3 regions of the Rhizobium sp. NXC14 genome follow, and region 1 is predicted to be linked to each of the others. Evidence: predicted binding sites of a transcription regulator. Region 1 holds the regulator's gene; each other region holds the start of a gene.
The links. Region 1 encodes PhoB, which activates phosphate uptake and scavenging genes when phosphate is short. Its sites were predicted from a motif close to TGTCATNNANCTGTCAT; they were not measured.
Positions count from the first base shown of each region.

Region 2: a site for PhoB is predicted at 3,305-3,321, ahead of phnF (phosphonate metabolism transcriptional regulator PhnF). Genes of this name have one in related genera too.
Region 3: a site for PhoB is predicted at 2,818-2,834, ahead of NXC14_RS20510 (1-acyl-sn-glycerol-3-phosphate acyltransferase). Genes of this name have one in related genera too.

Region 1 is NZ_CP021030.1:512,459-519,140, forward strand. It holds gene pstA (phosphate ABC transporter permease PstA) at 1-384, shown strand, start outside; gene pstB (phosphate ABC transporter ATP-binding protein PstB) at 400-1,215, shown strand; gene phoU (phosphate signaling complex protein PhoU) at 1,260-1,973, shown strand; gene phoB (phosphate regulon transcriptional regulator PhoB) at 2,099-2,782, shown strand; gene NXC14_RS02530 (GcrA family cell cycle regulator) at 3,371-3,904, opposite strand; gene NXC14_RS02535 (aspartate aminotransferase family protein) at 4,329-5,528, shown strand; gene argF (ornithine carbamoyltransferase) at 5,566-6,480, shown strand; gene NXC14_RS02545 (Hsp33 family molecular chaperone) at 6,574-6,682, shown strand, end outside.
Region 2 is NZ_CP021030.1:180,049-186,730, reverse strand. It holds gene NXC14_RS00895 (ABC transporter ATP-binding protein) at 1-993, shown strand, start outside; gene dapB (4-hydroxy-tetrahydrodipicolinate reductase) at 1,009-1,833, shown strand; gene NXC14_RS00885 (2,3-bisphosphoglycerate-dependent phosphoglycerate mutase) at 1,855-2,490, shown strand; gene phnF (phosphonate metabolism transcriptional regulator PhnF) at 2,546-3,283, opposite strand; gene phnG (phosphonate C-P lyase system protein PhnG) at 3,393-3,869, shown strand; gene phnH (phosphonate C-P lyase system protein PhnH) at 3,869-4,477, shown strand; gene NXC14_RS00865 (carbon-phosphorus lyase complex subunit PhnI) at 4,482-5,588, shown strand; gene NXC14_RS00860 (alpha-D-ribose 1-methylphosphonate 5-phosphate C-P-lyase PhnJ) at 5,585-6,460, shown strand; gene phnK (phosphonate C-P lyase system protein PhnK) at 6,457-6,682, shown strand, end outside.
Region 3 is NZ_CP021030.1:4,198,871-4,205,552, reverse strand. It holds gene NXC14_RS20525 (cytochrome b/b6 domain-containing protein) at 44-544, shown strand; gene NXC14_RS20520 (TraB/GumN family protein) at 557-1,633, opposite strand; gene NXC14_RS20515 (tyrosine recombinase XerC) at 1,801-2,736, opposite strand; gene NXC14_RS20510 (1-acyl-sn-glycerol-3-phosphate acyltransferase) at 2,876-3,826, shown strand; gene NXC14_RS20505 (GNAT family N-acetyltransferase) at 3,831-4,271, shown strand; gene NXC14_RS20500 (dihydrodipicolinate synthase family protein) at 4,289-5,221, opposite strand; gene NXC14_RS20495 (primosomal protein N') at 5,407-6,682, shown strand, end outside.

The sequences.
Region 1 (6,682 bases):
CGCGCGGCCCTGCGCGCCGTGCCGCCTTCGATCCGCGCCGCAGCTCTCGGCCTCGGCGCCTCGAAGATGCAGATGGTGTTCCACCACGTCCTGCCGCTTGCCATGCCCGGCATCCTCACCGGCACGATCATCGGCCTGGCGCACGCGCTCGGCGAAACCGCGCCGCTGCTCTTGATCGGCATGGTCGCCTTCGTCGCCAATGCGCCCGCGACACCGCTCGAGCCCTCGACGGCCTTGCCCGTGCAGGTCTATATGTGGGCGAACGAGGCCGAACGTGCCTTCGTGGAGCGTACTTCGGGTGCCATCATCGTCCTGCTCCTGTTCCTGGTCGTCATGAACATGGGCGCCATCCTCTTGCGTCGTCGCTTCGAGCGCCGCTGGTAAACGGAGTTAAACATCATGAACATGCTGACGGAAGCTGCAGTTGAAAAGGCGCTGGATCAGAAGATGAGCAACGTCCCGTATAAAATGATCGGACAGGATGTCTCCGTATACTACGGCGAGAAGCGCGCGCTTTTCGACGTGAACCTGAACATCCGCGAAAACACCGTAACCGCCCTGATCGGCCCCTCGGGCTGCGGCAAGTCGACCTTCCTGCGAAGCCTGAACCGCATGAACGACACGATCGAGGGGTGCCGCGTTACCGGCAAGATCACGCTCGACAGCGACGATATCTATGATCCGGATATCGACGTCGTCGAACTTCGCGCCCGCGTCGGCATGGTTTTCCAGAAGCCGAACCCATTCCCCAAGTCGATCTATGAAAACGTCTCCTACGGCCCCCGCATCCACGGTCTCGCCAAGTCGAAGGCCGATCTCGACCAGATCGTCGAGAGCAGCCTGCAGCGCGCCGGCCTCTGGAACGAGGTCAAGGACCGCGTGCACGAATCCGGCACGGGCCTCTCCGGCGGTCAGCAGCAGCGCCTGTGCATTGCCCGCGCCGTTGCCGTCAGCCCGGAAGTCATCCTGATGGACGAGCCCTGCTCGGCCCTTGACCCGATCGCCACCGCCAAGGTCGAGGAGCTGATCCACGAGCTCCGCGAAAACTATACGATCGTCATCGTCACCCACTCCATGCAGCAGGCCGCGCGCGTCTCGCAGCGCACCGCCATGTTCCACCTCGGCAATCTTGTCGAGGAGAACGACACCGACAAGATGTTCACCAATCCGGACGATCCCCGTACCCAGGACTACATCATGGGTCGCTTCGGCTGATCACGGCCATCCGAAGCCTTCCCCTTATTCGAGGACAAAGCCCCATGGCATCGACACATATTTATTCTGCCTATGATGATGATCTGAAGTTCCTTTCCAGGCGGATTTCCGAAATGGGCGGCCTGGCCGAACAGATGGTCGCCGAATCGGTCCGGGCGCTGGTCAACGGCGATACCGCGCTGGCGCAGAAGGTCATCTCCGACGACGTGATCCTCGATCATACCGAGCGCGAAATCGGCGACAAGGCGATCGTCACCATCGCCCGCCGTCAGCCGATGGCGGCGGACCTGCGCGAAATCATGGGTTCGATCCGCATCGCCGCCGATCTCGAACGCGTCGGCGACCTCGGCAAGAACACCGCCAAGCGCGTCATCGCCGTGCAGAGCACCGGCGTGCCCCGCAAGCTCGCCCGCGGTCTCGAGCATCTCTCCGAGCTGGCGCTTGTCCAGCTCAAGGAAGTGCTCGACGTCTATACGACACGCGCTGCCGACAAGGCGACCGCCATCCGCGAACGCGACAACGAGATCGACGCCATGTACACCTCGCTGTTCCGCGAGCTCTTGACCTACATGATGGAAGATCCGCGCAACATCACGAGCTGCACGCATCTGCTCTTCTGCGCCAAGAACATCGAACGCATCGGCGACCATGCCACCAACATCGCCGAGACGATCTACTACATGGCAACAGGCGCCCAGCCGGAAGGTGATCGCCCGAAGGATGACAGCGCCAACACCGTCGGCGCCGCGACGGAATAATCCTTCCAAGATTGCGTGCGCGCCCGTTCGGGGCGCGCAAAGAGGTCGCAGCCAATTTCTGAATTTGCGCAGGACGCCTGCTTAGACCCCGAGTTTAAGGCTTGTGCGCGAGGAGACGGACACGCATGATCCCGAGAGTCGCAGTTGTTGAAGACGAGGAAGCGCTCAGCGTGCTCCTTCGCTATAATCTCGAAGCCGAAGGCTTCGAGGTCGATACCATCCTGCGCGGCGACGAGGCCGAAATCAGGCTTCAGGAGCGCACGCCCGACCTGCTCATCCTCGACTGGATGCTGCCCGGCGTCTCCGGCATCGAACTCTGCCGGCGCCTGCGCATGCGGCCGGAAACCGAGCGACTGCCGATCATCATGCTGACGGCGCGCGGCGAGGAGAGCGAGCGTGTGCGCGGACTGTCCACCGGCGCCGACGATTATGTCGTCAAGCCCTTCTCGACCCCCGAACTCGTCGCCCGCGTCAAGGCGATGCTGCGCCGTGCCCGCCCCGAGGTGCTGTCCTCGGTGCTGAAATGCGGCGATATCGAGCTCGACCGCGAAACCCATCGCGTCCACCGCAAGAGCCGCGAAGTCCGCCTCGGCCCGACCGAATTTCGCCTGCTGGAATTCCTGATGTCGTCGCCGGGCCGGGTCTTTTCCCGCTCGCAGCTGCTCGACGGCGTCTGGGGTCACGACATCTATGTCGACGAACGAACCGTCGACGTCCATGTCGGACGCCTGCGCAAGGCGCTGAACTTCTCCAACATGCAGGACGTCATCCGCACCGTCCGCGGCGCCGGCTATTCTATGGAAGCCTGAGGCTGAGGGAGTGTGTGAGATGGGCGTTCCCGCCAAACGCACGGCAGTACGGCTTGTGAGGCCCCCCTTGCCGTCGTCGATCGCAGCCGCTTCTTCGCCAGCGTCATTGCGCCGGCGAGGCTTATGCGTCTCGGCACCACCTTTCCATCGCGCCTGCAGAGCCGACTTGTCCCGGCATCACCTCTCCTCCGTCATCCCAGGGCTTGACCCTGGGATCCATCGGGCCGGCGCTGCGGGAACAGGGATGCATCCAACTGCAGGGAAATTATCGAAGCCGAGTGCTTGGTTGTCGATCCCAGGGTCAAGCCGGGTCAAGCCCCGGGATGACGGAGCGTGTGGTTGGCGCTCTCGCCAAACGCGCCGGTGGTGCAACCTGTAGCACCCGTTTTTGCCGCCGATCCATCGCCGCTGCAGAACCAGCTTCATCGCACTGGCGTGGCTTATCTGTCCAGGCACCACTTCTCCTCCAAGCCCCGGGATGACGGAGTGTGGGGTTGGCTTGGTTGCTAAACGCAAAGGTCACTTCCCCAATCGAATAAAAAAACGGGCCACTCGGCCCGTTTCTCGTTCTCGGCAATACCTGTCCGCTCAGCTGACCCGTGCCGCGGCCCGGCGCCTTTCGTTGATCGGCTGATAGGCAAGCTTCTGATGATAGCTGCAATAGGGCGAATTGTCGGGGGACTCGCAGCCGCAGAAATGGAAATCTTCCTTGAGCGGGTCGCCGACCGGCCATTTGCAGGTGCGTTCGGTGAGCTCCGTCAGGCCGAGGCGGCGAGAAATCGGCACGACCACATTGCCGGCCGGCACATATTCCATTTCCTCGACGGCATCGACCTCGATCTCTTCCTTCAGCATCGTTGCGCCCTGTTGACGGGTCACGGTGCGGGTGGTGATCCGGGAGGCGTAGTTCGGCGCGCGCGGCGCGGCTGTCTGGCGCTTCGGCGTGCGCGCCGCGGTGGCCGTGCCGCCGGCCTTGGCGCGGCCGGGAAGGCTGAGCCTGTGCACCTTGCCGATAACGGCATTTCGGCTGACGCCGCCAAGCTGCGCAGCAATCTGGCTGGCGCTCAGTCCTTCGGCCCAAAGCTTCTTGAGTTTCTCGACCCGCTCGTCTGTCCAGTTCATGCCCTGTCTCCACCTTTTGCGTTGGTGATGGCAGAATCCCTCACCGTTGTCCCGGAAGCCTCCGAAACAAGAAACGCTTGATCAATTTTGGTGACTAGTTCCGCCGCATGCAGTCTAGTAATTGAACTTTAACCTAGTGTGAGGCTGACTCCGTGACAAGAGTCGCGGGAATCCGGATGAATCGAATTTCAAGTTTTCCCCAACTTGCTGCCTCTGCGTGGCATTTCTGCAATAATGCCTGTTGAAGGCCGAAAGTGCCGCTGCACAAGCTTGCTGCATAGGCTAAGGCGCCAGTTTTGTTGACATTGCAGCGCGAAAAGGAAATAGTACCGCTCGCCGCCGAAAGGCGGCATTTTTGATTTTTTGGACCTGGTTTTGTTAGCCGGAGTCCGTGCAAGACAACATTGAACGGGAGACCCGCGCCATGGCTGAAGCCGCGCCGCTTTATGACACCTATTCTCGCGCCCCGCTGCGGTTCGAGCGAGGCGAGGGCGTATGGCTGATCACCGAGAGCGGCGAGCGCTATCTCGATTTCGGCGCCGGTGTCGCCGTCACCTCCGTCGGCCATGGCAACCCGCATGTGGTCGCGGCGCTGAAGGAGCAGGCCGACAAGGTCTGGCACCTCTCCAACATCTATGAGATCCCCGGCCAGGAGCGCCTCGCCAAGCGCCTGACGGACGCTACCTTCGCCGATAAGGTGTTCTTCACCAATTCTGGCGCCGAGGCGCTCGAATGCGCCATCAAGACCGCGCGCCGCTACCAGTTTTCCAAGGGGCATCCCGAGCGGTTCCATATCATCACCTTCGAGGGTGCCTTCCATGGGCGCACGCTCGCGACGATTGCCGCCGGCGGTCAGGAGAAATATCTCGAAGGTTTCGGCCCCAAGGCTCCGGGTTTCGATCAGGTGCCGTTCGGCGACATCGAGGCCGTCCGCGCCGCCATTACCGATGCGACGGCCGCAATCCTGATCGAGCCGGTGCAAGGCGAGGGCGGCGTGCGTCCCGCCACCGGCGAATTCATGAAGGCGCTTCGCCGGATCTGCGACGAAAACGGCCTGCTGCTGATCCTCGACGAGGTCCAGACCGGCGTCGGCCGCACCGGCAAGCTCTTCGCCCATGAATGGTCCGGCATCACGCCCGATATCATGGCCGTTGCCAAGGGCATCGGCGGCGGTTTCCCGCTCGGCGCCTGCCTTGCCACGGCCGAGGCTGCCTCCGGCATGAAGGCCGGCACGCATGGTTCGACCTATGGCGGCAATCCGCTGGCCATGGCGGTCGGCAGTGCCGTACTCGACGTCATCCTCGCCGATGGCTTCCTTGAGCATGTGCGCGACGTCGCGCTCGTCTTCCGCCAGGGGCTGGCCTCGCTCAAGGATCGGTATCCCGATGTTATCGAGGATATCCGAGGCGAGGGGCTTCTGCTCGGCGTCAAGGCTGCGGTTCCCTCGGCCGAATTGCTGCAGGCGATCCGCGCCGCGCATCTGCTCGGCGTGCCGGCCGGCGACAACGTCATCCGCCTTCTTCCGCCGCTGGTGGTCACTGCCGAAGAAGCCCGCGAGGGGCTCGTGCGCCTCGAGCGCGCCGCCGAGAGCATCCGCGCCGCCAAGATCAAGAAGACGGCTTGAAGGGATCGCCGCCTTCGGGCGCACGACAGGTAAGAACATGGCTCCTAAACATTTCCTCGATCTTTCGGCCGTCACCTCGGCCGACCTCAGAACTATCATGAACGACGCGCTCGCCCGCAAGCAGGCCTTCAAATCCGGCAAGGGCGACAAGCCGCTCGCCGGCAAGATGCTGGCGATGATCTTCGAAAAGCCGTCGACGCGCACCCGCGTTTCCTTCGACGTCGGCATGCGCCAGCTCGGCGGCGAAACGCTGTTTCTCTCCGGTACTGAAATGCAGCTCGGCCGCGCCGAGACGATCGGCGACACCGCCAAGGTGCTGTCGCGCTATGTCGATGCGATCATGATCCGCACCACCGAGCATTCCAGGCTTTTGGAGCTCGCCGAGCACGCGACCGTGCCTGTGATCAATGCGCTGACGGACGACACCCACCCCTGCCAGATCATGGCCGATATCATGACCTTCGAGGAGCATCGCGGCCCGATCAAGGGCAAGACGATCGCATGGACCGGCGACGGCAACAATGTGCTGCATTCGCTGGTGGAAGGGGCTGCGCGCTTCGGCTACCGCATGAACATGGCCGTGCCTCTTGGCTCGGAGCCTAAGGATCACTATCTGAACTGGGCCCGCAATGAGGGCGCCGAAGTCATGCTCTGCCATGATGCCGACCGTGCGGTCGAAGGCGCCGATTGCGTGGTGACCGATACCTGGGTCTCCATGAATCAGGAACATCGGGCCCGGGGTCACAACGTCTTCCAGCCTTATCAGGTCAATGCGGCCTTGATGGCCAAGGCCGGCAGCGATGCATTGTTCATGCATTGCTTGCCTGCTCATCGCGGTGAGGAAGTGACGGACGAGGTGATCGACGGCCCGCAATCCGTGGTCTTCGATGAAGCGGAAAACCGTCTTCATGCGCAGAAGTCGATTCTTGCTTGGTGCCTGGGCGCGATCTGAACCATAATCGGATGTTGCGAGTCATAAGCTTGCGGCCCGACTGCGCGAGCGCCGGACACTTTGGCCGCCGCTCCAGAAACTAGGAGTAAAGCCATGGCAGAAGCTGCAGCCGCCCTCGGCCAGTTCGATTTCGCCGGCGATGATCATGTCGTCCCCTTTCAGGTGGAGGGTCTGGATGTGCGCGGCCGCGCCGTCCAGCTCG
Region 2 (6,682 bases), 330 kb from region 1:
TTCGCAGGCTTTGCCGTCGCCAGCGTGCTCGCCTATGCCGCCTATCGCTCGATCTATTACAATGTCGCCCCGGGCGCCTTCTTCTCCTTCGTAACGGCCCTGCTGCTTGCCTATGACCCGGCCCGCCGCCTTGCCCGCCTGCAGGTGCAGATGGAACGCGCCGTCGTCAATGCGCGGATGATCTACGAATTGCTCGACATGGAGCCGCGCCAGCGCGATCTGGCGGATGCCCGGCCGTTGACGGTGACACAGGCGCGCATTGAATTCCGCAATGTTTCCTTTGCCTACGGCAATGAAAGCGTGCTGAACAACGTGAGCTTTGTTGCCGAGGGCGGGGCGACCACGGCGCTCGTCGGCCCTTCGGGTGCGGGCAAATCCACCGTCATCAGCCTCATTCCGCGCTTCTACGATCCGCGCGAAGGCGAAATCCTGATCGACGGACAGGATATTGCCCACGTCACCAAGAAGTCGCTGCGCCACCAGCTCGCCTATGTCTCGCAGCAGCCCTACCTGTTCGAGGGCACGATCCGCGACAATATCCGCTACGGCCGGCCGGAAGCGACCGATGCCGACGTGGAAGGGGCGGCCCGGCTGGCCTATGCGCATGACTTCATCTCAGCGCAGCCGCAGGGCTACGATACCCCTGTCGGCGAAAACGGCGTGACGCTTTCGGGCGGCCAACGCCAGCGGCTTTCGATCGCCCGCGCTTTGGTGCGCAACGCGCCGATCCTGCTGCTCGACGAAGCGACCTCCGCCCTCGACACCGAATCCGAGGCCGCCGTGCAGAAGGCGCTCGAGGAGGCGATGACCGGACGCACCGTCGTTGTCATTGCCCATCGACTTTCGACCGTGGTGCGCGCCGACAAGATCGTCGTCATGCAGCAGGGCCGGGTCGTCGAGGAGGGCAATCATGAGACGCTTGCGAAGGTCAGCGACGGTCTTTACGCTCGCCTCAACAACCTGCAGAGGCCCTCGGCCTCGGATTCATACTAACATGGCGAGACTGACATGAGCGATGCTGCGATGAAACTGGTGGTGGTCGGCGCAGCTGGACGCATGGGGCAGACGCTGATCCGGCTGATTCATTCGATCGAAGGCGTGACGCTGCATGCCGCGATCGAGCGCGCCGGCTCCCCATTCGTCGGCAAGGATGCCGGTGAGATTGCCGGACTCGGGCCGACCGGCGTCATCATCGGCGACGACCCGCTCCAGGCCTTCCTTCATGCCGAAGGCGTAGTCGACTTCACCGCGCCTGCCGCCACGGTGGAGTTTTCCGGTCTCGCCGCTCAGGCCCGCATCGTTCATGTTGTCGGTACGACGGGCTGCTCGAGCGAGGACAACGCGAATATCGCCGCCGCGGCCCGCCATGCCCGCATCGTCAAGTCGGGCAATATGAGCCTCGGCGTCAATCTGCTGAGCGTGCTGACCCGGCAGGCCGCGCGGGCGCTCGAGCCCGCCGACTGGGATATCGAGATCCTGGAAATGCACCACAAGCACAAGGTGGACGCGCCTTCCGGCACCGCCCTCCTCCTCGGCGAGGCCGCGGCCAAGGGGCGCAACATCGACCTCGCTTCGAAATCGGTCAGGGTGCGCGACGGCCATACCGGCGCCCGCGAGGCGGGCACGATCGGTTTTGCGACGCTGCGGGGCGGCTCGGTCATAGGCGAGCATTCCGTGCTTTTCGCCGGAGAAGGCGAAATCGTCACCCTGTCGCACAGCGCGGCCGACCGTTCTATCTTCGCGCGCGGCGCCATCAAAGCCGCGCTCTGGGCGCGCGACAATAAGCCGGGTCTCTATTCCATGCTCGACGTGCTCGGGCTTTCTTCCCAATAAGGATACTACGGAGGCATATTCATGAGCGGTACCCTCGTCCTCGTTCGCCACGGCCAGAGCGACTGGAACCTGAAGAATCTCTTCACCGGCTGGAAGGACCCTGACCTGACGGAACTTGGCGTCCAGGAAGCCAAGGACGGCGGCGCTGCGCTTGCCGAATACGGGATCAAGTTCGACGTCGCCTATACCTCGGCGCTGGTGCGCGCGCAGCACACGCTGAAGCTCATCCTCGACAAGGTCGGCCAGCCCGATCTCGAAACCATCCGCGACCAGGCGCTGAACGAGCGCGACTACGGCGATCTCTCCGGCCTCAACAAGGACGATGCGCGCGCCAAATGGGGCGAGGAACAGGTGCATATCTGGCGCCGTTCCTACGACGTGCCGCCGCCCGGCGGTGAAAGCCTGCGCGATACCGGCGCCCGCGTCTGGCCCTACTATCTCACCGAGATCCTGCCGCGCGTGCTGCGCGGCGAAAAGGTGCTGGTGGCCGCACACGGCAATTCGCTGCGTTCGCTGGTCATGGTGCTCGACAAGCTGACCAAAGAAGGCGTGCTCGCCCTCAACCTCGCGACCGGCGTTCCCATGGTTTACAAGCTGAACGCGGATTCCACCGTCGCCTCCAAAGAAGTGCTGGGCGATATGTCCGGCGCACACTGAATTCTGTGAGGCGTGCCACCGAACGGGTCGGCGCGCCTTGTCTCAATTCCTGGCCTCAGTTCTCGATCGTGAACTGCACTCGGTCGGCTGCGAAGCGGCTTATCGAATATTGCACCGGCACGCCGTCGAGATCGGTGTTCATCGCCTTGGCGATCAGCAGGATCGCGCCGGGAGTGAGTTCCAGATCTGCAAGGTCGGCTGTCGCAGCATGGGCGGCTGTTATCTCGGTCGTCGCCCGGACGTAGTCCCCGAGGCCGAGCTCGGCGAAAGCCTTGGTGATCGATTCGTGCTTGCGGTAGGACTCACCGATCCCGGCGAAACGTTCGGCGGGAAACCAGCTCGTCGCCTTTGAAACCGGCCGCCTGTCGGCATGGCGCAATGTTTCCAGCCGGATCACTTGCTCACCCTGTTTCAGGCCCAGCCAACGGGCAACGTCGGCGCTCGCCTCCTCCTGCGCCTCATCGAGCAGAAGGCCGCGCATCTCGCGCGCCTGATCGCCGATGCCGGCGGTGAAACGCGTGCGCCGGGTGATCGGGAAATTCAGCCGCTCCTTGCGCTCGATCAGCGTGCCGCGACCTTGCACAGCACGCACGATTCCCTCCTGCGCCAGCGCAGCCAGCGCACTGCGAACCGTATGGCGGTTGACGCCGAATTGCAGCGCCAGCACCATTTCCGGCGGCACCATTCCGGTTTCGTCATAGGCTCCGTTGCCGATCGCCTCGCGAATCCGATCGGCGATCTGACGCCACAGCGCCACACCCGTCTGCCTCTGCACCTGCTTCAGTCCTGCCATTCCGCCCTGCCCTGCTCACAATGTCACACGCTTGTCACGACACCGATTTAAGGCTAGGTATAGCTTGTATGGTTGTCTATATCAATGGACATTTCGAGGAAGAGCAGCGATGATATCAGCGGACAAGACAGACGCCGCCTCACAGACGGTCTTGGAGCGCAAACGCGCCGCCGATCTGCTGGCGCGTGCGGAACGGAGCGAACTCCAGGCGGCCTGGGACGCGTTGCCGCAAAAGCCCGTGACTTATCCGGTGCGCGGACCGGAGACGGGACTGGTGATGGTGCGCGGCCGCGTCGGCGGCGGCGGAGCTCCCTTTAATCTCGGCGAGGTGACGGTGACGCGCGCAACGGTGCGGCTCGAGTCCGGCTCCATCGGTCATGCGCAGGCGCTCGGCACCGACCGGGAGAAGGCCCGTCTTGCGGCGATCTTCGACGCGCTCTGGCAGGAAGAGGCGACCAGAGATTTCGTCGAACAGGCGCTGCTTTTGCCGATCGAGGAAAGGATCGCCACCACCGAACGTCGCAAGGCGGATGAGACGGCGGCAACCCGCGTCGACTTCTTCACCGTGGTGCGGGGGGACAACTGATGGGTCTGACGACAGAAGTTTTTACCGGTGGCTTTACCGATCCGGTTTTCCACGCGCAGAGCGTCTTCAAGATGCTGATGGACGGCATGGCCCGCCCCGGCACCGTCCAGACCGTTGAGCCCGAGATCGACCCGCCGGCGCCGCTCGGTGTTGCCGCCGGCACGATCGCGCTCACTCTTTGCGACCATGACACACCAGTCTGGCTGACCTCGGGACTGGCGAAAGCCGCTATGCCGGACTGGCTCGGCTTCCACACCGGCGCCCCGCTGACCGCCGAAAAGGCGGATGCGCGCTTTGCCTTCATCGAGGCGGGCACTGCACTTTGCTCCTTCGGCCTGTTTGCGTCAGGCACGCAGGAATATCCCGACCGCTCGACGACTGTCGTCATCGAGCTTCCCGACCTCGAAGGCGGACGCAGGCTGGCGCTGATCGGCCCCGGCATCCAAAACGTGACCGAGATCGCGCCGGCCGGCCTGCCGGAGACATTCCTACGGCTCTGGACCGAGAACCGCGCGCTTTTTCCGCGCGGCATCGACATCGTGCTGACATCGGGCAAGCGCTTTGTCTGCCTGCCTCGCACCACCAAGATCACAGCAACGGAGATCTGAGCTCATGTATGTTGCCGTCAAGGGTGGCGAGGCCGCCATTGCCAATGCCCACCGTCTGCTCGCCGACCGTCGCCGCGGTGACCGGTCGCTGCCAGCGATCGGCATCGACCAGATCGTCGAACAACTCGCCCTCGCCGTCGACCGCGTCATGGCCGAGGCCTCGCTTTTCGACCGGACTCTCGCAGCGCTGGCCGTCCGTCAATCGCGCGGCGACATGATCGAGGCGATCTTCCTGCTGCGCGCTTACCGCACGACGCTGCCGCGCTTCGGTTATTCCAGACCGCTCGACACGGCTGGCATGGCGATCGAACGCCGTATCTCGGCGACCTACAAGGATCTGCCGGGCGGCCAGCTGCTCGGCCCCACCTTCGACTATACCCACCGGCTGCTCGATCCCTCCCTGCTTGAGGACGAAGCGGTCGAGGCGCCGGCCCAGCGTCCGGCCGAGACCGGCCGCGTCATGCGCGTCTCCGAAATCCTCGGCGAGGAGGGCCTGATCGAGGCCGACGGCGACATGCCCGAGGACAACGAGATCGGCGACCTGACCCGCGAGCCGATGGAATTCCCGATGACCCGCGATCTGCGCCTACAGGCGCTTGCCCGCGGCGACGAGGGCTTCCTGCTGGCGCTCGGTTATTCAACCCAGCGCGGCTACGGCCGCAACCATCCTTTCACCGGGGAGATCCGCATCGGCGAAGTCGAGGTGGAATTCGACGTGCCTGAGCTCGGTTTCGCGGTCTCGCTCGGCACGATCCAGATCACCGAATGCCAGATGGTCAACCAGTTTAAGGGCTCGGCGAAGGCGCCGCCGCAATTCACCCGCGGCTACGGTCTGGTCTTTGGCCAGAGCGAACGCAAGGCGATGGCAATGTCGCTGGTCGATCGGGCCCTTCGCGCCGAAGAGCTCGGCGAGGATATCACCGCGCCGGCACAGGACGAGGAATTCGTCATTTCACACTCCGACAACGTTCAGGCAACGGGTTTCGTCGAGCATCTGAAGCTTCCGCATTATGTGGATTTCCAGGCCGAACTCGATCTCGTCCGCCGCATGCGTCGCGAATTTGAAGCCGCCCGCAACGGCGGCGAAGAGATGAAGGAAGCCGCCGAATGAGCGATCTCGCCAGCTACAACTTCGCCTATCTCGACGAACAGACCAAGCGGATGATCCGCCGCGCCATCCTGAAAGCCATCGCCATTCCCGGCTACCAGGTACCCTTTGCCAGCAGAGAAATGCCGATGCCTTACGGGTGGGGCACCGGCGGCGTGCAGGTGACCGCTTCGATCATCGGGCCGGATGACGTTCTGAAAGTCATCGACCAGGGCGCCGATGACACGACCAACGCTGTCTCCATCCGCGCCTTTTTCCAGAAGGTCGCCAATGTCGCGGTGACGACGCGCACCAGCGATGCGACGATCATCCAGACGCGCCACCGCATCCCGGAAGAGAAGCTCGGGCCCGGCCAGGTGCTCGTCTATCAGGTGCCGATCCCCGAGCCGCTGCGCTTCCTTGAGCCGCGCGAGACCGAGACGCGCAAGATGCATGCGCTCGAGGAATACGGCCTCATGCATGTGAAGCTCTATGAGGATATCGCCCGCAACGGCCGCATCGCCACGACCTATGCCTATCCGGTCAAGGTGCATGGCCGCTACGTGATGGATCCCTCGCCGACGCCGAAATTCGATAATCCGAAGATGCACAAGTCGGAAGCGCTGCAGCTTTTCGGCGCCGGCCGCGAAAAGCGAATCTATGCGGTGCCGCCCTATACCGATGTCGTCAGCCTGGATTTCGAAGACCATCCCTTCGAGATCCAGCGCTTCGACAGGCCCTGCGCGCTCTGCGGCGCAGAGGATGTCTACCTCGACGAGGTCATCCTCGACGATAAGGGCGGGCGCATGTTCGTCTGCTCCGATACCGACCATTGCGAAGACCGCCGAGCCCAGGGGCATGCCGGCGAAATGCTGGCCCGGGAGGCTGCAGAATGACCGATATACCGCTTCTCAAGGTCAACGACCTCTCGAAGTTCTACGGCAAACGCATCGGCTGCCGGAACGTCTCCCTCGAGCTCTGGCCCGGCGAAGTGCTGGCCATCGTCGGCGAATCCGGCTCCGGCAAGACGACGCTGCTCAACTGCATCTCCACCCGGTTGATGCCGACGACCGGCAGCGTCGAATACCACATGCGCGATGGCAACTACCGCGACCTCT
Region 3 (6,682 bases), 810 kb from region 1:
GTTGTCTCATATCGCAAAGTTCGAGCATCGGGGGAGATCAGGAATGCAGCAGCCGTCCATCCTGAGTTACAGTCTCAGCCAACGTTTCCTCCACTGGGCCGTGGCGCTGCTGATCTTCTTCAATCTGCTGTTTCCCGACGGGATGAATATTTGGCACCGCCTCGTTCGCAGGGGCGAGGTTCCGACGCCCGAGCAGATTGCCTCGGCGAATATTCACGCCTACGTCGGCATCGCCATTCTGCTGCTTGCCGTCCTCAGGCTCTGTCTGCGTTTTATGCAGGGTGTGCCGCCTGAGGTTTCGCAGGAGCCGGCGATCTTTCGTCTAGGGGCAAAGCTCGCCCATGCGGCGCTTTATATCCTGCTCTTCGCGCTGCCGCTTTCCGGCATCGCCGCTTACTATTTCGGCATCAATCCCGCCGGCTTCGTGCACGCGGATGTCTTGAAGATCGTTCTTTGGGGGCTGATCGCCGCCCACGTCGCCGGCGCGCTCGTCCATCAGTTCTATTGGAAGAGCAATGTGCTGCGCCGCATGACGCTCGGCTGACCGAAAATGAGTTCAGTTCACGGCGGTAACGGTGAAGCCCTGCTTGCGCAGCAACTCGATGACGCCGCCCTCGCCGGGCAGATGCAGGGCGCCGACGGCCATGAAGACGTTGCCACCGTCGAGAATGGGTGCGGCGCGCTCTGCCATGACCTTGTTTCGATCGAGGATGACCCGCTGTTCGAAGGCAGCATAGTCGCTGCTTTCTCCTTCGTTCTCCGGCGTCACTGTCTTCAGGATCGGCATGGTCATGCCGATATCGCCGGAGAGGTAGAGATCGGTCATCGTTTCGACGACATCATTCATTTTGGCTCCGAGTTCCAGCGTCTCGATCAGCGACTTCATATGGAATTCGACCGGCAGATCGGCCATGGCCTGGATCTGCTCGGCAAGGGTTTCCAGCCCCTTGACCTGCTTGCCTTCAGCAACGGCGTCGCTGGCAATTTTCTGGTCGAGAAACTGCACGCCTCTGGCCTTGCGTGCGAGTTCGCAGGCCGGAAGGGCGACGGCGCTGGCGATCATCCATGGCCGCATGCGGGAGACGGCGGTGAGGGGGATGCCGCGCTGCTTGAGGCCGGCTTCCAGGCGCTTGTAATCCTCGGCAGAGAGCAGCTTGTCGATCGTCGTGCCGTCGGTGAACATCGTCAGTTCCGGCCGCGCGAGCAGGGCGGCGGTTGCCTTGCGTTCATCGAGGATCTCGTCGGATTCGATGATGATCGTATTGGCTGCGTCGTGGGCGGCCTGGGCGCGCGGTGGCAGGGCAAGCACACGGGGATCGGTCACATGCATGCTGCCGAGCAGCCATGAGGGGGCAAGTCCAGGCTTTTCGATCTTCCAGAAGATGCCCTTGCCGTTCGGCGTTGCCTCGGCTTCCTTGACCGCCTCGGCATATCGGGCGGGGTCGCTCTGCTGCAAGTCGACCATCAGATTGCGGCCGGTGCACGCAGCGTCTTCGGCCGCCGCCGGCCTTGCGGCCAGGAGGGCGACAAACAGGGCTGCTACAAGCAGCATGTGGAAGGCCGCAATCAGCCAGAGCAGCAGATTGCCGGGTGCTGCGAGGAAAAAAGCCCGGCGGCTGATCGAAGTCGTCATCATGGTATTCCCCACATGCCCAATCGCTTCTGCTCTACGCTCGGCTTACGCATAATCCTTTAAGAGAATGCGTTAACGAAAACTTAGCGCATCGCATCCAGCCGAATTCATGGGCGCTGAGCGTGTCGAATGTGGGGTGCCGTCGTCACAAGCGCTGCAGAAATGCATCAAGCGCGCGGATGCGCTCGATCATACACCTGAAGCAGCCGCGACGCATCGACGCCGGTATAGACCTGTGTTGTCGAAAGGCTGGCGTGGCCGAGCAGTTCCTGGATGGTGCGCAGATCGCCTCCGCCGGCAAGCAGATGGGTGGCGAAGGAGTGGCGGAGCGCATGCGGCGTCGCCGTCTCCGGCAGGCCGAAGGCGCCCCGCAGCTTCTGCATGGTCCGCTGGATGATCGCCGCCTGCAGCTTGCCGCCGCGGGCGCCGCGAAACAGCGGCCCACCGCTGTCGAGATCATACGGGCAGAGTGCGCGATATTTTTCGACCGCGTCAAAAACCACGGCCAGAAGCGGCACCAGCCGTGTCTTGTTGCCTTTGCCGGTGATGCGCAGCGTCGTCGCGCCCTTTTGCAGGTCGGCGGGAACGAGATTCAGTGCCTCGGAGATGCGTAGGCCGCAGCCGTAGAGCAGCGTCATGACAGCCGCATCGCGCGCGGCAATCCAGGGTTCGTCATGCAATTGGGCTTCATCGCTGACGATGGTGATCGCCTGCGTGTCCGACAGCGGTTTGGGCAGCGACTTCGGCTGCTTCGGCGAACGGATCGCGCCGGCGCCGGCGGCATTGACCAGGCCCTTCTTTTCCAGGTGACGCAACAGCGAGCGAAGGCCGGCAAGATTGCGGCCGAGCGAACGGGCGCCGGAGCCTTGTCTGCGCCGAGCGGCAAGGAAGGCGCGGAAATCGGCGGGGCGCAATTCCCTGATATCCGCGAGGGTCGCCGGGCCGGCGAGATGGCCGGTCAGGAAGGTCAGAAACTGGCGGGTGTCGCGCTCATAGGCATCGAGCGTATGCTCGGAAAGACGGCGTTCACGAGCGAGGTTTTCGAGCCACGCAGCGCGTTCCGCCATCAGGCGCGGGTCGGCGATTACAAGCAGTTCATTCACGTTGCTGGCCTTGAATTTGCCTTCAAGTCCGCCAATTTGAAGCAGGAACGGTTATCGAATTGCTAATGCCGGCCAAGCCATTGTCATCCTTCGATCATATTGTACTGCGATAGCTTACAGCCCATAGACAGGATCTTTCATGGCACGGCGCGACTCCATGACGGCTTTCGGACAACTCGCGGAAGCGATCGCTCTCGTTTCACAGGGAAAGCCCGGTCACATCGTCGATACGCTGATTGCCGAACGCGGCCAGAGGATCGTGAAACATCCGCTCTGGCCGGTCATGCGACCATTCCTCTACACGCTTCTGCGCTATAACAAGGCGATCGAATTCGCCAATGCGGTTGCCAAGATGCCGGGGTTCCAGTCGTTCGAATATTTGAGCGACGTGCTGAAGCTCGACATCGGCGTCGCCAACGGCGAACGCATTCCCAACAGCGGCGGCTTCATCCTCGTAAGCAATCACCCCACTGGCATTGCCGACGGGGTCGCCGTATTCGATCTGCTGAAAACGCGCCGGCCCGATATGATGTTCTTTGCCAATCGCGACGCCATCCGCGTCAACCCGCGTTTTGCCGAGATGGTCATCCCCGTCGAATGGCGGGAGGAGCACAAGAGCAAGCTTAAGGCGCGCGAGACGCTACAATTGACGAACCACGCTGTGCGGGAAGGCAAGGCCACCGTGCTCTTTCCGTCCGGCCGCATTGCCTATTGGGCGAACGGCCAGCTCAACGAGCGCCCATGGAAAACGTCGGCCGTCGGGCTGGCGCGCAAATACAATCTGCCGATCCTCCCCGTCCACATGACGGCGCGCAATTCCGGCCTGTTCTACTGGCTGGCGAAGTGGTCGACGGAGCTTCGCGACATGACGGTTTTCCACGAACTCTTGAACAAGCGCGGCGACCGTTTCGATTTCGTCATCGGCAATCTCATTCCCGCCGAACATCTCGATGGCGATGTCAACGAGGTGACGAAGGCGCTGGAGAAACATACGGTCCACGACATGGCCCGCGATGGGGACGCGACCTTCGTGCCGGTCGCCGGGCCGGCTGCGGCGATGCCGCGCGAGATGTCGGTTCTGGCCGTCTAGAACCGTGACGATCGATATTCGCATCTTCCGTGATCGTTTGCCGGAGGCGATGGCGGGGCTTGCGCACGACGCCCGGCAGGAAGGCCATCTCCATATCGGCCGGCTTATCGATGAGTGGGCAGCTGGCGACATCCGCTTCGTGGGTGACGGCGAAAGGCTGCTCGGCGCCTTTGCCGGCGAAACACTCGTTGGCGTTGGTGGTATGACCATCGAACCCACCCTGCCGGAAGCGCTGCGGATGCGGCGCTTCTACGTCCGCCCTGGGATGCGCAGTCGCGGCGTCGGGCGGATGCTTGCGCTCGTCCCTCTGGATCACGCGCGGCGCTTCTGCCGTTGTGTCACCGTGCATGCGGGAAACGACGGTGCGGCGAAATTTTGGGAGTCGCTTGAGTTTCGTCCCAGCGAGCAGGATGGCTACACCCATGTTCTCGACCTGCGCGGTTGAGGCGAAACCGCACACCATTATGCGCCGATCTCCTTGAGGCGGACGTCCTGGCGGGCCAAAAGCCGCTCGACATCGGCAATGTCGAGCGCTGAAAGTCTAGGCCCCGGCTCGCGCACAGTGGCGGACTTGATGACGCCGCGCTTGGCAAGCACGTATTTGCGGCAGGCAAGACCGATGCCCTGCTGCTGTTCATAGCGGGCGAGCGGCAGGTAGGCATTGAAGATTTCGTAGGCGCGATCGGCATTGCCGGCGCTATAGGCATCGACGACGCCGACCATCATTTCGGGATAGCAGAAGCCGGTCATGGCGCCGTCGGCGCCCCGGCCCATTTCTTCGGGCAGGAAAAGCCCTCCATTGCCGCAGAGAATGGAGATGCGCCGCATGCCGCGCGTGTCGCTGGCTGCGCGGAGTGCGGTGATTTTCGACAGGCCAGGCCAATCCTCGTGTTTGAGCATGACGCAATTCGGCACCTCCCTGACGATGCGCTCGATGACCGCGGATGCGATCGTCACATTGGTCGTGAGCGGATAGTCCTGCAGCACGAAAGGCGTATCACCCAGGGTTTCACCAACCGACTGGTAGAAGGCGAAGGCCTGATCGTCGGTCCTGATGGTCCACGGCGGCGCAACCATGACGCCGGCGGCACCTTCGCCCATGACGGCCTTGGCGAGTTCCCTCATGGGGGCAAGTCCGGGCGCCGACACGCCGACGACCACCGGCAGGCGCCCGTCGAGGCGCTTCAGTACACGCTCGACCACGATCCGCGATTCGTCCGCAGTCAGCTTCGGGGCCTCGCCGAGCTGGCCGAGCACTGTCAGGCCGGTGACGCCGGCGCCTTCGTAGAAATCGACCATGCAGTCGACGCTTTCGAGATCGAGCGCGCCGTCGTCGGCAAAGGGAGTTACGGCGATAACGTAGACGCCTTTGGCGTTCTCGGTCAGTCTGGCCATTCATGCTCTCCGATTCAGCTGTCGAACAAATCTACCGAAATCTAGGCGGCCGATTGCTTGCCCCGCAACCTTTTCGTCAAGACGCGGTCCGTCTTGGCGCGTCTTCGTTATCCACATTCTCCACCGACGAGCCATCGCGTCTTTGCGGTTCCAATTCCAGCGATTTGCGGGCATGGTCTCGCGCGATGAGCATAGATTCGTCCGATCTCTTTGGCGCGCTTTTCGAAGCACCGCCCGTGAACCGAACGGTTCCGGTGCTGGTGCCGATGCCGGCGCCGAAACCCTATTCCTACTCGGTGCCTGAGGGCATGGCGGTCGAGCCCGGCTCGGTCGTGCAGGTGCCGCTCGGGCCGCGTCAGGTGATCGGTGTCGTCTGGGACGGCGGCGAAGATGGCGTCGATCCGAAGAAGCTTCGGCCGATCAGCCATGTCTTCGATTGCCCGCCGCTTTCCAAGGAAATGCGGGATTTCATCGATTGGGTGGCGAGCTATACGCTCTCCCCGCCCGGTCTCGTCGCGCGCATGGCGCTCAGGGCGCCGAACGCCTTCGAGCCGGAGCCTATGGTGGAGGGGCTGAAATTCGTCGGCGGCGAACCTGAGCGGATGACACCGGCGCGTGCGCGCGTGCTCGCGGCCGCCTCCGACGGTCTGTCCTGGACGCGCAGCGGTCTGGCGCATGCGGCAGGTGTTTCGACGAGCGTGGTCGATGGACTGGTCACGCTCGGCATTTTCGAAACGGTGTTCCTGCCGCCGCCGCCAGTCGTGGCGATGCCGGATCCCGACTTTGCCGCCGCGCGCCTCGAAGGGCCGCAGAAAGAGGCGGCGGCGGAAATCGTCTCCGACGTCCGCAGGGGCGAATTTTCGGTGTCGCTGATCGATGGCGTCACGGGTTCCGGCAAGACGGAAGTCTATTTCGAGGCGATCGCCAAGACCCTGAAACGTGGCAAGCAGGTGCTGATCCTGCTGCCGGAGATCGCGCTGACGGCCAGTTTCCTCGAGCGTTTTCAGGATCGCTTCGGAGCAAAGCCGGCCGAATGGCATTCCGATCTCGCCCCGCGCATGCGCGAAAAAGTCTGGCGCCAGGCGGTGACCGGCGAAGTGCGCGTCGTGGCCGGCGCCCGCTCGGCGCTCTTCCTGCCTTTCGAGAATCTCGGCCTCATCATCGTCGACGAGGAGCATGATCCCGCTTACAAGCAGGAAGATCGGGTCTTCTACAATGCCCGTGACATGGCCGTCGTGCGCGGCCGCATCGGCGATTTTCCCGTCATCCTGGTCTCTGCGACACCATCGGTCGAAAGCCAGGTCAATGGGCAGAACGGCCGCTACAGCACTGTCCACGTGCCCACGCGTTTCGGCGACGCGGCGCTGCCGGACCTGCATCTCATCGATATGCGCAGACACGCGCCGGAGCGGGGTGGCTTCCTCTCGCCGGTGCTGATCCGGGCGATCGGCAAGACGGTGG